Regions from separate parts of the Tsuneonella sp. CC-YZS046 genome, predicted to be linked through region 1. Evidence: predicted binding sites of a transcription regulator. Region 1 holds the regulator's gene; the other holds the start of a gene.
What was found. Region 1 encodes LexA, which represses DNA repair genes until DNA is damaged. Its sites were predicted from a motif close to GTTCCNCNCTTGTTCT; they were not measured.
Positions count from the first base shown of each region.

Region 2: the regulator LexA is predicted to act here: its motif matches at 3,896-3,911, upstream of U8326_RS07450 (ATP-dependent helicase).

Region 1 is NZ_CP141590.1:1,314,371-1,321,657, forward strand. It holds gene trpE (anthranilate synthase component I) at 1-1,284, shown strand, start outside; gene U8326_RS06525 (aminodeoxychorismate/anthranilate synthase component II) at 1,295-1,879, shown strand; gene trpD (anthranilate phosphoribosyltransferase) at 1,876-2,868, shown strand; gene trpC (indole-3-glycerol phosphate synthase TrpC) at 2,865-3,653, shown strand; gene moaC (cyclic pyranopterin monophosphate synthase MoaC) at 3,904-4,377, shown strand; gene U8326_RS06545 (molybdopterin molybdotransferase MoeA) at 4,374-5,570, shown strand; gene lexA (transcriptional repressor LexA) at 5,681-6,370, shown strand; gene U8326_RS06555 (ComEC/Rec2 family competence protein) at 6,392-7,287, opposite strand, start outside.
Region 2 is NZ_CP141590.1:1,509,562-1,516,848, reverse strand. It holds gene U8326_RS07460 (DEAD/DEAH box helicase) at 1-457, shown strand, start outside; gene U8326_RS07455 (TMEM165/GDT1 family protein) at 759-1,337, opposite strand; yybP-ykoY riboswitch at 1,359-1,532, opposite strand; gene U8326_RS07450 (ATP-dependent helicase) at 1,582-3,888, opposite strand; gene U8326_RS07445 (hypothetical protein) at 4,015-4,590, shown strand; gene U8326_RS07440 (MFS transporter) at 4,693-5,982, shown strand; gene rsmD (16S rRNA (guanine(966)-N(2))-methyltransferase RsmD) at 5,995-6,537, opposite strand; gene U8326_RS07430 (pseudouridine synthase) at 6,534-7,287, opposite strand, start outside.

The sequences.
Region 1 (7,287 bases):
GGCGTCGCCTGCGAAGTCAACCGCGACTGGCAGCGGGATCGGTCGGCCTTCGCGCCGATGGGGAATGACAGCCTCGCGGAACTCCATACATTGGCGGCCGCCTGCCGGATCGAGAATCTCCCCCCGGAACTGCCGCCGGTGCTGGCCTGTCTGGTCGGCTATTTCGGATATGAGACGATCGGACTGGTCGAAAAACTGCCCCGCGCCCGGCAGAGCAGCCTCGAACTGCCCGACATGCTGTTCGTCCGCCCCACGGTCATCCTGGTGTTCGACCGGCTGTCCGACCAGCTGTTCTGCGTCGCTCCGCTATGGGCCGGGGATGCGGAACCCGAGGCGGCGATCCGCGACGCGAGCGAACGGATCGACGAAACCCTGCGCAAGCTGTCCGCGCCCCTGCCGCAGCACCGGAACGCGACCGGCCTGCCCGAGCTGGCGCTGGAGCCGGTCATGGCCCCAGGCGCCTACAGGTCCATGGTGCTCAAGGCCAAGGAATATATCGAAGCCGGGGACATCTTTCAGGTAGTGCTCGCCCAGCGCTTCACATGCCCCTTCCCCTTGCCGCCCAGCGACCTCTACCGGGCGTTGCGGCGCGTGAATCCCTCGCCGTTCCTCTATTTCCTCGATCTTCCCGGCTTCGCCCTGATCGGCTCCAGCCCTGAAATCCTGGTCCGGGTGCGCGATGGCGAGGTCACGATCCGGCCGATCGCCGGAACCCGCCCGCGCGGCAAGACGCCCGAGGAGGACAGGTTCAACGAGGAGAGCCTGCTCGCCGATCCCAAGGAGCTGGCGGAGCATCTCATGCTGCTCGATCTCGGCCGCAACGATGTCGGGCGGGTGGCGGCGGCCAACAGCGTTGCCGTGACCGACAGCTTCACGATCGAGCGCTACAGCCATGTCATGCATATCGTCAGCAATGTGGTCGGCAAGCTCGATCCGAAGCGGGATGCCCTGGATGCCCTGTTCGCCGGATTTCCCGCCGGAACCGTGAGCGGCGCCCCCAAGATCCGGGCCTGCGAGATCATCGCCGAGCTGGAGCCGGAAACACGCGGCGCCTATGCCGGCGGAGTGGGATATTTCGCGCCCGACGGCTCGGTGGACAGCTGCATCGTGCTGCGGACGGCGGTGGTCAAGGACGGCACCATGCATGTCCAGGCCGGGGCCGGTATCGTGGCGGACAGCCAGCCCGAATACGAGCAGCGCGAATGCGAGGCGAAGGCCGGGGCGCTGATCGCCGCCGCGCGCGAAGCCGCAAGGGTGGCGGAAGAGCCGCGCTTCGGGCAATAGGCTGGCCATCATGATCCTCGTCATCGACAATTACGACAGCTTCACCTGGAACCTGGTCCATTATCTAATGGAGCTGGGCGCCACGGTGGAAGTGGTCCGCAACGATGCCCTGAGCGCGGCACAGGCGCTCGATTCCGGCGCGCGCGGTTTCCTCATCTCGCCCGGCCCCTGCACTCCGAACGAAGCCGGGATCAGCCTCGAACTGGTGGGCGCCGCCGCCGATTCCGGCAAGCCGCTGCTGGGCGTGTGCCTCGGCCACCAGGCGATCGGCCAGTATTTCGGCGGAAAGGTGGTGCGCGGCGGGCTGATGCACGGCAAGACCTCATCCGTCACCCACGACGGCAGCGGCGTGTTCGCGGGCATCCCCTCGCCCTTCGCCGCGACCCGCTATCATTCGCTGGTCGTCGAGAATATTCCGCCCGTGCTGGCGGTGAACGCCACATCGGATGACGGGCATGTCATGGGTTTTCGCCACGCCCGCCTGCCGATCCATGGCGTGCAATTCCACCCGGAAAGCATCGCGACCGAACACGGCCACGCCCTGCTCGCCAATTTCCTGAGGATTTGCGGGCTGGAAGCGAACGCGCCGGCATGAACGCCCTGCCTCACGTCACGCAGCCGCTGTCGGAGGATGAGGCGGAGGCCGCCTTCGGGGCGATGCTGGACGGCCGGTTCACCGATGAGGACATCGCCCGTTTCCTGACCGAACTTTCGGACCGGGGAGAGACCGCATCGGAAATCGCGGGCGCGGCCCGGGCGATGCGGGCACGGCTGATCCCGGTGAAGGCGCCCGCCAACGCCATGGACGTCTGCGGCACGGGCGGGGACGGGCATCATACGCTGAATGTCTCCACCGCCGTCTCGCTGGTCGTCGCGGCCTGCGGCGTGCCGGTGGCCAAGCACGGCAATCGCGCGGCCTCGTCCAAGGCGGGGGCGGCGGATACGCTGGAAGCGCTGGGCCTCAATCTGGATCGCGCCGCCGAAACCGCGGAGGAAACGCTGGCCGACCTCGGCATCTGCTTCCTGTTCGCGGGCAGGCACCATCCGGCGATGGGCCGCATCATGCCGATCCGCAAGGCCATCGGCCGCCGCACTATCTTCAACCTGCTTGGCCCGCTCGCCAATCCGGCCGGGGTGCGCCGCCAGCTGATCGGCATCGCGCGCCCCGCCTATGTCCCGATCTATGCCGACGCGCTGGCGCGGCTCGGCAGCGAGCGTTCGCTGATCGTCTCGGGCGATGAAGGACTGGACGAGCTGAGTCTGGCGGGCGGGAACGAAGTCGCCCTGATAAGCTCGACGGGCTTCGTCATGCAGCGGGTCTCGCCAGCGGATGCGGGCCTGCCCGCCAGCCCGGTCGAAGCGATCCGGGGAGGCGACCCGGCGTTCAATGCGGCGGCCCTGCGCCGTTTGCTGAGGGGCGAGGAAGGTCCCTATCGCGATGCCGTGCTGTTCAACGCCGCCGGGGCGCTGATCGTGGCCGGAGAGGTCAGCGAATGGCGCGAAGGCGTGGAGGAAGCGGCCGAGGCGCTCGACAAGGGGCTTGCCAACACCTTGCTGGACTGCTGGATCGCAGCGCTGAAATGACCGACAAGCTCACCGAAATCTGCGATACGAAGCGCGCGGAAGTCGCCCTGCGCCAGCAATACGCCACGCTGGCGGACCTCGACGCCCGCGCCGCCGCCCAGACCGCGCCAAGGGGTTTCCGCAAGGCGCTGGAGGCAAAGGCGGCGAACGGCTTTGCCCTGATTGCCGAGATCAAGAAGGCCTCCCCGTCCAAGGGCCTGATCCGCGCGGATTTCCGCCCGGCGGAACATGCGCTGGCCTATGAGCACGGGGGCGCGGCCTGCCTTTCGGTGCTCACCGACGCGCCTTACTTCCAGGGGCACGAGGATTTCCTGATCGAGGCACGCGCGGCCTGCTCGCTGCCCGTCCTGCGCAAGGATTTCATGGTCGACCCATGGCAGGTCGCCGAAGCCCGGGCGATCGGCGCCGATGCGATCCTGATCATTGTCGCGGCTCTCGACGATGGGGTCATGACCGAGATCGAGGCCGCTGCGCTGGAGCGCGGCATGGATGTGCTGGTCGAAGTCCACAATGAAGCGGAGATGGAACGCGCGGCCCGGCTATACTCCCGCCTGATCGGTGTGAACAACCGCGACCTCAAGCGCTTCGTCACCGATCTTGCGGTTACCGAGCGGCTTGCCCCGCTCGCGCCCGAAGGCACGCTGCTGGTCAGCGAAAGCGGCATCAACACGCATGACGACCTGCTGCGGCTGGAGCGATGCGGCGCCCGCACTTTCCTGGTGGGCGAGAGCCTGATGCGGCAGGACGATGTGACGGCAGCGACGAAGGCCTTGCTGGAAGGCTGAGGCGGCCGTTTCCTTCCTCGTCGCAGGGGCTGGCACGACCCGAAACGCAAAACGCCAGCAACCGGACGACCGGACAAGCCCCATTCCAATCCGCCCTGTCCTACCGCGCAAAGCTCTGGCATGAGGGCGCAATGAACGCCAAGCCAAGCATCGAAACCCGCGGATTCAGCCCCTTGCGGCCGGGATCGGTTTTTTGCTCCAGAACAGTGTCAACTGTGTCAACCCCCCGCCCGGTTTCCGGTTTCGCGCGATGAGCAGGCTCACCCATCTCGACGAGCAGGGCCACGCCCGGATGGTGGATGTCGGCGGCAAGGCGGAAACGGTGCGCAAGGCTATCGCCACTGGCCGCATCCGCATGTCGGCGCAGGCCCTGGCCGCGATCCGCGACGGCGATGTGCCCAAGGGCGACGTGCTCGCGGCGGCGCGCATCGCCGGGATCATGGCCGCGAAGAGGACCGGAGAGCTGATCCCGCTGTGCCATCCGCTGGCGCTGGATGCGGTGACGCTGGATTTCGCGTTCGAGGACGATGCCTTGCGCGCGACGGCGACCGCTTCCCTGACCGGCAGGACCGGGGTGGAAATGGAAGCGATGGTGGCGGTTTCCATCGCCTTGCTGACCATCTACGACATGGCCAAGGCCATCGACAAGGCGATGGTCGTCGAGGAAGTTCGCCTCCTTTCCAAAAGCGGGGGCAAATCAGGCGACTGGCGGGCGCAAGGATGAGCGCCGCCCTGCCCCTGGCGGAAGCGCAGGCGGAACTGCTGAAACTGGCCGAACCGCTGCCGGTCGAGCAGGTCGACACGGCCTCGGCGCTGGGCCGCTATCTGGCCGCTCCCCTCAACGCCCGCCGCACCCAGCCCCCGGCCGACCTTTCCGCGATGGACGGCTATGCGCTGGCGGATGCCGGCAGGACCAGCTGGCGCGTGATCGGGGAAAGCGCCGCAGGGCATCCCTTCGCCGGACCCCTCGATCCCGGCGAGGCCGTGCGCATCTCCACCGGAGCGGTGATTCCGGGCGGCGCGGATGCCGTATTCCTGCAGGAAGATGCCGCGCGCGACGGCGAGACGCTCGGCATCGCAGGTGATCCCCCGCGCGCCGGACGGCATATCAGGCGGGCGGGCTTCGATTTCCGCGAAGGCGACAGGCTGCTGGAGGCAGGCGCCCGGATCGGCCCAGCGGCGCTCGCCTTGGCCATATCGGCGGGCCATGCCAGCCTGCCGGTGCGGCGCAGGCCCGAAGTGGCGATCATCGACAGCGGCGACGAGCTTGCCTCCGACCCCGCCGATTGCTCGCCCCATCAGATTCCCGCCAGCAACGGCCCGATGCTGCAGGCGATGCTCAGCGCCCTGCCCTGCGTCACGCGGCGCCTCGGCCCGGTTCCCGACCGGCGCGATGCCCTCGCCCAGGCGCTGGATGAGGCGAAGACGTGCGACCTGATCGTGACCAGCGGCGGCGCATCGGTCGGCGACCATGACCTGATCCGCCCGGCGCTGACCGACTGGGGCGCCGAAATCGCGTTCTGGCGAGTCGCGATGAAGCCGGGGAAACCCCTGCTGGTGGCGGGGCGCGGGCGGCAATTGGTGCTGGGCCTGCCCGGCAACCCGGTTTCCAGCTTCGTCACCGGCTTCCTGTTCCTGCTGCCTCTGGCACGGGCCTTGCTGGGGGCGGCCTCTCCGCTCCCTCACTCCTGCCGGGCGCTGTTGGGCGCCGGCCTGCCGCAAGGCGGCAAAAGGCTCGAATTCCTGCGCGCCCGGTGGGATGGAGAGCATGTCGTTCCCCTGGCGGAACAGGACAGCAGCGGCCTGAATGCGCTGGCGGAGAGCAACGCCCTGATAGAACGCCCGGCCGGGGCGGCGGCGCTCGGGGCGGGCGCCCCGGTCCGCATATTCCCGCTGCAACCGGCTGCGGTCGCTTGACTCGCCGGTCGCTTGACTCAAAGGCGAAAGTTGCTTACTTGTTCCTCATTCGTTCACGCCGTGGACCGGCAGAAACGATAGGGCCAAAGGCAGAATGAGGAACTGCGTCCATGCTGACCGCCAAACAGCACGAGCTTATCCGTTTCATCCAGACCCGGCTTGAAGAAACCGGCATTTCGCCTTCCTTCGAGGAAATGAAGGAAGCGCTGGATCTGAAATCGAAGTCAGGCGTGCATCGCCTGATCTCCGCCCTGGAGGAACGCGGCTTCATCCGCCGCCTGCCCAATCGCGCCCGCGCGCTGGAAGTGCTCAAGCAGCCGGACGATGTCAGCGCGGCGGGCATCCGCTCGGCGGCTGCCAACGATCTTCTCGCGCGCCATACCAGCCCCCCGCCCGCCGCTCCGGCTCCGGCCAACGACGTCATCGAAATTCCGCTGCACGGGCGCATCGCCGCTGGCGTTCCCATCGAAGCGCTGGAAGGTCAGGCGACCCTTCCGGTTCCGGCCGCCCTGCTCGGTTCGGGCGAGCATTACGCGCTCGAGGTATCGGGTGATTCGATGATCGAAGCGGGCATTCTCGACGGCGATTTCGCGCTGGTGAAGCGCACCGATACGGCCCGCGACGGGGAAATCGTGGTGGCGCTGGTGCGCAACGAGGAAGCGACGCTCAAATATCTGCGCCGGGAAAACGGCAAGATCCGCCTCGATCCCGCCAATGGCGCCTATGAGCCTCAGATCTACGAACCTGGCGAGGTCGTGGTGCAAGGCAAGCTGGCGGGGCTGCTGCGGCGCTATCATTGATGGGTGCGTCTCCGGCCGCCTTCAGCGGCCGGGCCGCCACCAGCCGTGCTGACCCTGATCCTCCGCGACCGTGCGGATGGATTGCCCGGCAAGGTCGATCGCCAATCCGCCGGTTTCCCGAAGCATCCGGCGATCGGCCTTGATCCAGCGGGGCTTGCAGGAACGCGGCAGAGTGCGATCGGCGATCACGATGTCCGCGCGCTCGCAGGCGGCGGCCAGCGCCCGCTCCGCCACCAGCTCCCGGCTGCGGGCCATCAGCAGATGCCATTCGCGCCCGCCGCGCTTCAGGGCCGCCACGCAGAAATCCGGGCTGCACCGCGCTCCCCGCCATTGCGAGAGCGGCAGCGGCTCCCCATCCATTCCCGCCAGTTCCACCAGGTTCTCGCGCGTGAACGAACTCCGGCTGTCGCGCAGCACCAGCAGGCGGCCCCCTTCCCCGGTTATGCCGACATGGCGGCCATCGCTGGATACAAGGACATCCGGCCCGGGGCTGATGAGGACCAGAATGCTGGCCAGCAGGGCGGGAAACAGGCCCCACAAGCGGATCGGGCCTCTCCACAGCGCGAGCCACAACCCACCCACGGCGAGCAGGGCGAAATGGAAGTTGGCCATGGCCGGCATCCGCGTGACGGCGCCAGGCTGGCTTGCGGTCCAGTGCGCGAGCGCGAGCAGCAGTTCGAGCGACTTTCCCGCGAGCCACCACGCGGGGCCGCCGATGCCCGCCAGATCCAGCAGCAGCGCCAGGGCGATCAGCGGCATCGAAATGAAGGTAGTGAGCGGGATCGCAACGACATTGGCGAAGGCCCCGTAGACCCCCGCACGATGGAAATGGAACAGCCCGATCGGCATCAGCGCGAACTCGATCACTACCCCGGTCAGCAGCAGCATCAGGCCCTGGCGGGCGCCGCGCATGATCC
Region 2 (7,287 bases), 200 kb from region 1:
CAATATCCTCTGCGCCAGCGATGTCGCCGCGCGCGGGCTGGACATCAAGGGCGTGAGCCACGTCTTCAACTTCGATACGCCCTGGCATCCCGACGATTACGTCCATCGCATCGGACGGACGGGCCGGGCGGGCGCAACCGGGCGGGCCTTTACCTTCGTGGCCGAGGAAGACGCCGAGGCCATCGCCAATGTCGAGAAGCTGACCGGGATGCAAATCCCGCTCTTCACGGCCGGGGAGCCGGAAGTCGCCGAGGAACCCGCGCAATCCTCCAGACCGGCGGCAAGGGACAAACCCCGCCGCAGCGAGAAGGGCAAGCGCCCCGAGCGCCAGCCTTCGGGCGGACGGCAGCGCAAGGCCGCCGCTGAAGCCGAGCCGGACGATGCAGCAGGCGGATCGGAACCGGCCGGCTGGAATGGCCCGGTGCCCGGTTTTCTCAACATCTCCGCCTTGGTCTGAACCTGGGGTCTGAACCTGGGGTCTGAACCCGGCGCGTCCTTTCTCCGCCGGGGGGGGGGGGTGACAGGGTTGACACTGTTATAGCGAAAAAACCTCAGCCTCGGATCGAGGCCGGATCGGGCGCGCGCAATGCCGCCATTGCCGCGCCTTGCGGTGAATACAACGCTGGGAAAGAGCCGGGGGACAAGCCGTCGTTTCCATGGCAGTTCGCAGGCTTGTAGGAAACCCCCGGCCCGCACCCATGCCGCCTTGCTTGGCGTGGCATGGGCGTGCCGTCCCCCTCGGTTCGATCACCCCTCAGTCAGCGGGTTGTGAACAATCCGGCCGTCTGCGCCAGCAGCCAGATGCCGATGGCCAGGAACAGCAGCGCGGCGATGATCCGCACCGTCCTGAGCGGCACGCGCTTGATCAGTTCATTGCCCAGGAACACCGCGGGCACATTGGCCAGCATCATGCCCAGCGTCGTTCCCATCGTGACCCAGCCCACCGCCTGGAATTGCGCGCCAAGGGCCACGGTGGCGATCTGGGTCTTGTCGCCCATCTCCACCAGGAAGAAGGCGATCAGCGTGGTGAGGAAGGCGCCGAAGCGCCCCACCTGCTGCCCTTCCTCCTCGAACTTGTCGGGAATCAGCGTCCATCCCGCCATCAGGATGAAGGAGATCGCGACCGCATAGCGGAACCATTGCCCGTCGAGGATGTTCGCGACCATCCCCCCGACCAGCGCCGCCAGGAAGTGATTGCCCAGCGTTGCCGCCAGAATGCCGAGGATGATGGGAAGCGGGCGTTTGAAGCGGGTCGCGAGCACGATCGCCAGCAGCTGCGTCTTGTCGCCGATTTCCGCGAGCGCGACGACCGCTGTCGACGTGAGAAAGGCTTCCATGAAAAAGTCTCCGGGGCCGGGAAATCGACAAGACGAACGACATCGCGCGTCCCGCCCGGCCCGAACGGAAGCGCAATGCCATTGGTCTCGCCCGAACGGTGACCCGCTCCTCCCGCACCATGGCCTCTCGGCCAAGCATGTTGATGCGGGAGCCCGCTCGATCGAGCGGCTGGCTACTCCCCAGATGACGGCGCGCGCTTAGCCGGGCTGCGGGCCAAGCGCAAGCGGCAAGTAGGAGAGGGGATCAGGCCGGCTTCACGAAGCTGTCGAGAACCCGCTTGCGGCCGCTGCCCTCGAACTCGATCTCCAGCTTGTTGCCTTCCTGCGCCAGAACCTCGCCATAGCCGAACTTCTCGTGGAACACCCTGTCGCCCTTCCTGATGTCCATGCGCGGCTTGGCGGCGAAGCTCGCCGCGCTGCGGCCCGGCTCCGCCAGCCGCTTGGGCGTGGCGTCGTATCCGGCCGATGCGGCGCGCTGCCAGCCCGGCCCGCGCGTGGCGCTGCGCGCAGGCTGGCTGCGCGCGACATTGGCGAAGGGATCGTCATGTTCCGACCAGCTCGCCCGCCACAGCGAGGCGCCGCCGGTGAGGGTGGTTTCGCGCTCGACATGATCGTCGGGAAGCTCCTCCACGAAGCGCGAGGGGATCGAGCTGGTCCATTGCCCGTAGATGCGGCGGTTGGCGGCATGGAGAATGGTGCAGCGCCGCCTGGCGCGGGTGATCGCGACATAGGCGAGGCGGCGTTCCTCCTCCAGGCTGGCCAGGCCGCCTTCGTCCAGCGCGCGCTGGCTGGGGAACACGCCTTCCTCCCAGCCGGGCAGGAAGACATGATCGAACTCCAGCCCCTTCGCCGCATGGATGGTCATGATCGTGACCTTTTCGTCATCGGCGGCGGCGTCATTGTCCATCACCAGCGCGACATGCTCCAGGAAATCGCCCAGCGTGGCGTAATCCTCCATGGCGCGGGCCAGTTCCGAGAGGTTCTCCGCCCGTCCGGCGGCTTCGGCGCTCCGTTCCGCCTGCAGCATGGCGTTGTAGCCGGATTCCTCCAGCACCGTGCGCAGCAGCTCGGCGGGGGAGACGCCATCCGCCATTTCGCGCCATCGCAGGAAATCGCGCATCAGCGCCGCGATCGCTCCGCTCGCGCGTTTGGGCAATTCGTCGGTCTGGGCGAGTTCGAGCGCGCCCGCCGCCAGCGGCATTCCGCGCGCCCGGGCATGGCGATGCATCGCCTCCAGCGCCTTCGCGCCAAGCCCGCGCTTGGGCTGGTTGTAGATCCGCTCGAAGGCGAGGTCGTCGCTGGGCTGGGCGATCACCCTGAGGTAGGCCAGCGCATCCCGGATTTCCGCCCGCTCATAGAAACGGAAGCCGCCGACGATCCGGTAGTTGAGGCCGATCTGGATGAAGCGGTCCTCGAATTCGCGCGTCTGGTATTGGGCGCGGACGAGGATCGCGATCCGGTCGAGCGGCGCGCCTTCGCGCTCCAGCCGCTCGATCTCCTCGCCCACCCGGCGGGCTTCCTCCGGCGCGTCCCACACTCCGATGACCTGAACCTTGTCCCCGCCGTTCCGCTCGGTCCACAAGGTCTTGCCGAGCCGCTGGCTGTTCGCGCTGATAAGGCCCGACGCGGCCGCCAGGATGTGGGGGGTGGAGCGATAATTCTGTTCCAGCCGGATGATCTTCGCGCCGGGGAAATCCTTTTCGAACCGCAGGATGTTGGCGACCTCCGCGCCCCGCCAGCTGTAGATCGACTGGTCGTCGTCCCCCACCACGCAGATGTTCTTCCGTTCCTGCGCCAGCAGGCGCAGCCAGAGATACTGGACGGCGTTGGTGTCCTGATATTCGTCCACCATGATATATTTGAAACGCTGGCGGTAATGCTCCAGCACGTCGCGTTCGCGCCGCAGGATATTGAGCATGTGCAGCAGCAGGTCGCCGAAATCGCAGGCGTTCAGCGCTTTCAGCCGGTCCTGGTAGAGCCGGTAGAATTGCTGGCCGCGCCCATTGGCATAGGCTTCGTTCTCCACCGCATCCAGGTCTTCCGGGTTGATGCCGCGATTCTTCCAGCGGTCGATCAGCCCGGCCAGCTGGCGCGCGGGCCAGCGCTTCTCGTCCAGATCGTTGGCGGTGATGAGCTGCTTCAGCAGGCGAAGCTGATCGTCCGTGTCGATGATGGTGTAGTTGGATTGCAGCCCGGCCAGCTCCGCATGGCGGCGCAGCATCTTCGCCGCGATCGAATGGAACGTGCCCAGCCAGGGCATCCCCTCGACCGCCGGGCCGATCAGCTGGCCCACCCGTTCGCGCATTTCCCGCGCCGCCTTGTTGGTGAAGGTGACGCACAGGATCTCGCTGGGCCAGGCGAGGCGGCTGTGGACGAGGTGGGCGAGACGGGTGGTGAGCGCGGCGGTTTTCCCCGTGCCCGCGCCGGCCAGCATCAGCACCGGGCCTTCGGTGGCCAGCACCGCTTCACGCTGCGACGGATTCAGGCCTGCCAGGTAAGGCGGCTCTGCCGCTGCTCCGGATGCGGCGAGGGGGGGTGTTTCATCCTGCATGATCTGGCGAACAGCTAGGGAACGCGGCGTATGGAAGCAAGAGCGCGTCGGGCGGAGGGCAAAAAAGGAACCCGGCCCATCGCAATGCGTAATTTAGCCAAATGGAAACGGGAACAGGAGTTCTAGATGCGTAGGCTGTTGCTGGGCAGCATGACTGCCCTTGGAATCATTGCCGCTCCGCTTGCTCTCCATGCGCAGGAGAGCACCCCGCCTGCCGATGCCGCGCCGGCGGGCGATCATGCCATGAGCCCGGAGCAGCAGGCGGCGTTCGATGCCTGGACGCCGGAAGAGCAGGCCCAATATGCCGCGCTGGAAGCCGCGCAGAAGCAATATTTCTGGACGCTGCCGCCGGACCGGCAGCGCGGCTACTGGATGCTGACCCCGGATCAGCGCACGCAGATCTACAACATGACGCCGGAGCAGCGGGAACTGGCCTGGCAGTCCATCTCCGCGCAGCTCGCGGGGGCGGCTCCGCCCACTCCGGCCACCCAGGCGAACCCGCCGGGGCAGGGCATGCCGACCGATACGGTGCCCGAGCCGAGGACCGCCGCCGAGCCGGTTCCACCCGCCATGCCGGCCGATGAATCCTATCAGGGCGGTCCCTACAAGGGGGCGCTCACCCCGCCGCCGCCAGCGGAAAAGGACTATCCGGTCTGCTCCAGGACCGTGCAGGACGGCTGCCGCAATCCCGGCGGGAAATAACCCGGCTTGCCGCAAGGCAGGAGAGGAGAAGAGCGCCACAATCGTGGCGCTCTTTTCGTTGGCCCTTGACGTGGCGGCGCTGGTGCCCAAGCAAGCCGCTCCATGAACCCGATAAGACAGCATCGCCGGATATTGGCGGCGGCCCTGGCCGGCACCGCCGTGGAATTCTACGACTTCTACGTCTACGCCACCGCCGCGGCGCTGGTGTTCGGGCCGCTGTTCTTTCCCGCCGAGAGCGAATCCGCGCAATTGCTGCTCAGCCTGATGAGCTTCGGCCTCGCCTTCTTCGCCAGGCCGGTCGGGGCGATCGCCTTCGGCCATTTCGGGGACCGCATCGGCCGCAAGTCGACGCTGGTGGCGTCCCTGCTGCTGATGGGCATATCGACCCTGCTGATCGCCTTCCTGCCCACCTATGAGATGGTGGGCTGGGTGGCGCCGGTGCTCCTGTGCATCCTTCGTTTCGGCCAGGGCTTCGGTCTGGGCGGCGAATGGGGCGGCGCGGCTCTGCTGGCGGTGGAGAACGCGCCCAAGGGCTGGGAGGCGCGCTTCGGCAGCGCCCCGCAGCTGGGCGCTCCGCTGGGATTCCTGGCCGCGAACGGGCTGTTCCTCCTGCTCGGGGTGTGGCTGCCAGAGGATGCTTTCAACGATTGGGGATGGCGCATTCCCTTCCTGCTCAGCGCGGTCCTGGTCGGGTTGGGGTTGTGGGTGCGCCTGCGGATCGGGGAAACCCCGGCCTTTCGCGAAGCGCTGGAAAGGGAAGCGCCGCCCATGGTTCCGCTCGGCAGGCTGCTGCGCAATCACTGGGGGCCGGTGATCGCGGGCAGCGCGGGGGTGATCGCCTGCTTCGCCATCTTCTATCTCTCCACCGCCTTTGCGCTGGGCCATCTGACCACCGGGCGCGGCATGGTGCGCGAGCTTGTCCTTGGTGTGCAACTGGCCGCGAACAGCTTCCTGGCCATCGGGATCGTCGTCGCGGCCATCTGGGCCGACCGGACCAACCCGAGGCAGGTGCTGGCGGCGGGCGCCGTCGCGACGGCCCTGCTCGGGGCGGTGTTCGGCCCGGTGCTCGGGGGATCGTCCCTGCCGATCGTGTTCGTGACGCTGGCGGCCAGCCTGTTCGTCATGGGGCTGGTCTATGGCCCGCTCGGCGCCTGGCTGCCCACGCTGTTTCCCCCGCTGGTGCGCTATACCGGCGTATCGGTGGCCTTCAACGCGGGCGGGATCATCGGCGGCGCGGTGGTGGCGGTGGAAGCGCAGAAGATCACCATGCAGGGCGGAATCGCGCTGGTCGGGCTGTTCCTGACCGTCGCGGGGATGCTCACTTTCGCGGGCGTGTTCATGGCCAGGCCCCTGCGCGCCGAAAGCCCGGTGGCGGAGCCGCTGATCCCCTGAAAGGACGGGACGCTATTCCGGCCGCAGCAGGTGCAGCCGCGCCTTTCCGCAATCGCGCGTGGCGTCGACGGTGAAGCCCCTGGCGTCCAGCTCTTCCCTGCGCGAGGTTTCCACGCTGATCCACGCGCCCGGAGCGATCCAGCCTAGCCGCCTGAGCTTGTCCAGCGCGACGGCGCCCGCGCCGGTTTCATAGGGCGGGTCGAGCAGGAGCAGATCCGGGGCGCGCTTGGCCGGGCCGAGCGCCAGGACGGACACCGCGCGCACGTCGCAGCGCGCCTGCGCGCCCAGGGCCGCGATATTGGCGCGCAGGACCCGCAGGGCGGCCGCATCGTTCTCCACGAAAATCGCTTCGGCTGCCCCGCGCGACAGGACTTCCAGACCCAGCGCGCCCGAACCGGCGAACAGATCCGCCACCAGCAGCCCCTCGAAACTGCCGATCCGGCTGGTCAGCATCGAGAACAGCGTTTCCCGCGTGCGGTCGGCCGTCGGGCGCGTCGTTTCCCCCTGCGGCGCATCGAGCTTCCGGCCGCGCCATTCCCCCGCGATGATCCTCATTTGCGCGGAGCCGGGCGGGATGGCCGGCCCGAACCACGGCCCTCCGGGCGGGCCTTGCGGGCGGCATCGCCGGGGCCGCGGTCCCCCCGGGCGGGATGGGGCTTTGCGCGGGGGGGCGGTTGTCTGGCGCCCTCGGGCGCGGGATTGACGCGTGGCTTCGGCCCCGCCTGTTTCAGCGACTTGCGGAAGCGTTCGACATCGCTTTGGCGGATTTCGGCGGTTTGCCCACGCTGCAGGTCGAGCAGGTGGAACGGGCCGTAGGACGTGCGCAGCAGCCGGCTCACTTCCAGCCCGAGATGCTCCAGCACCCGGCGCACTTCGCGATTCTTGCCCTCGGTCAGGGTCAGTTCGATCCATTGGTTGCGTCCGGTGCGCCGTTCCATATTGGCGTCGATCCGGCTGTAATACATGCCGTCGATGGTGACGCCTTCCATCAGCTCCTCGAGCTGGCTCTGGGACACGTCGCCATAAGTGCGGGCGCGATAGGTCCGGGGAATGCCGCTGGACGGCAGTTCCATCGCCCGCTTCAGCTCGCCATCGTTGGTCAGCAGCAGCAGTCCCTCGGTGTTGAGGTCGAGCCGCCCGATCGGCATGAGCCGGGGCGTTCCCGGCGGCAGGGCGTTGCGCAGCGCGGTATAGATCGTCGGCCGCCCGGCCGGGTCGCGTTCCGCCGTAATCAGCCCGGCGGGCTTGTGAAAGCGGAACAGGCGCGGCGGTTCGGGCCGGGCCACGGGCTTGCCGTCCACCGTC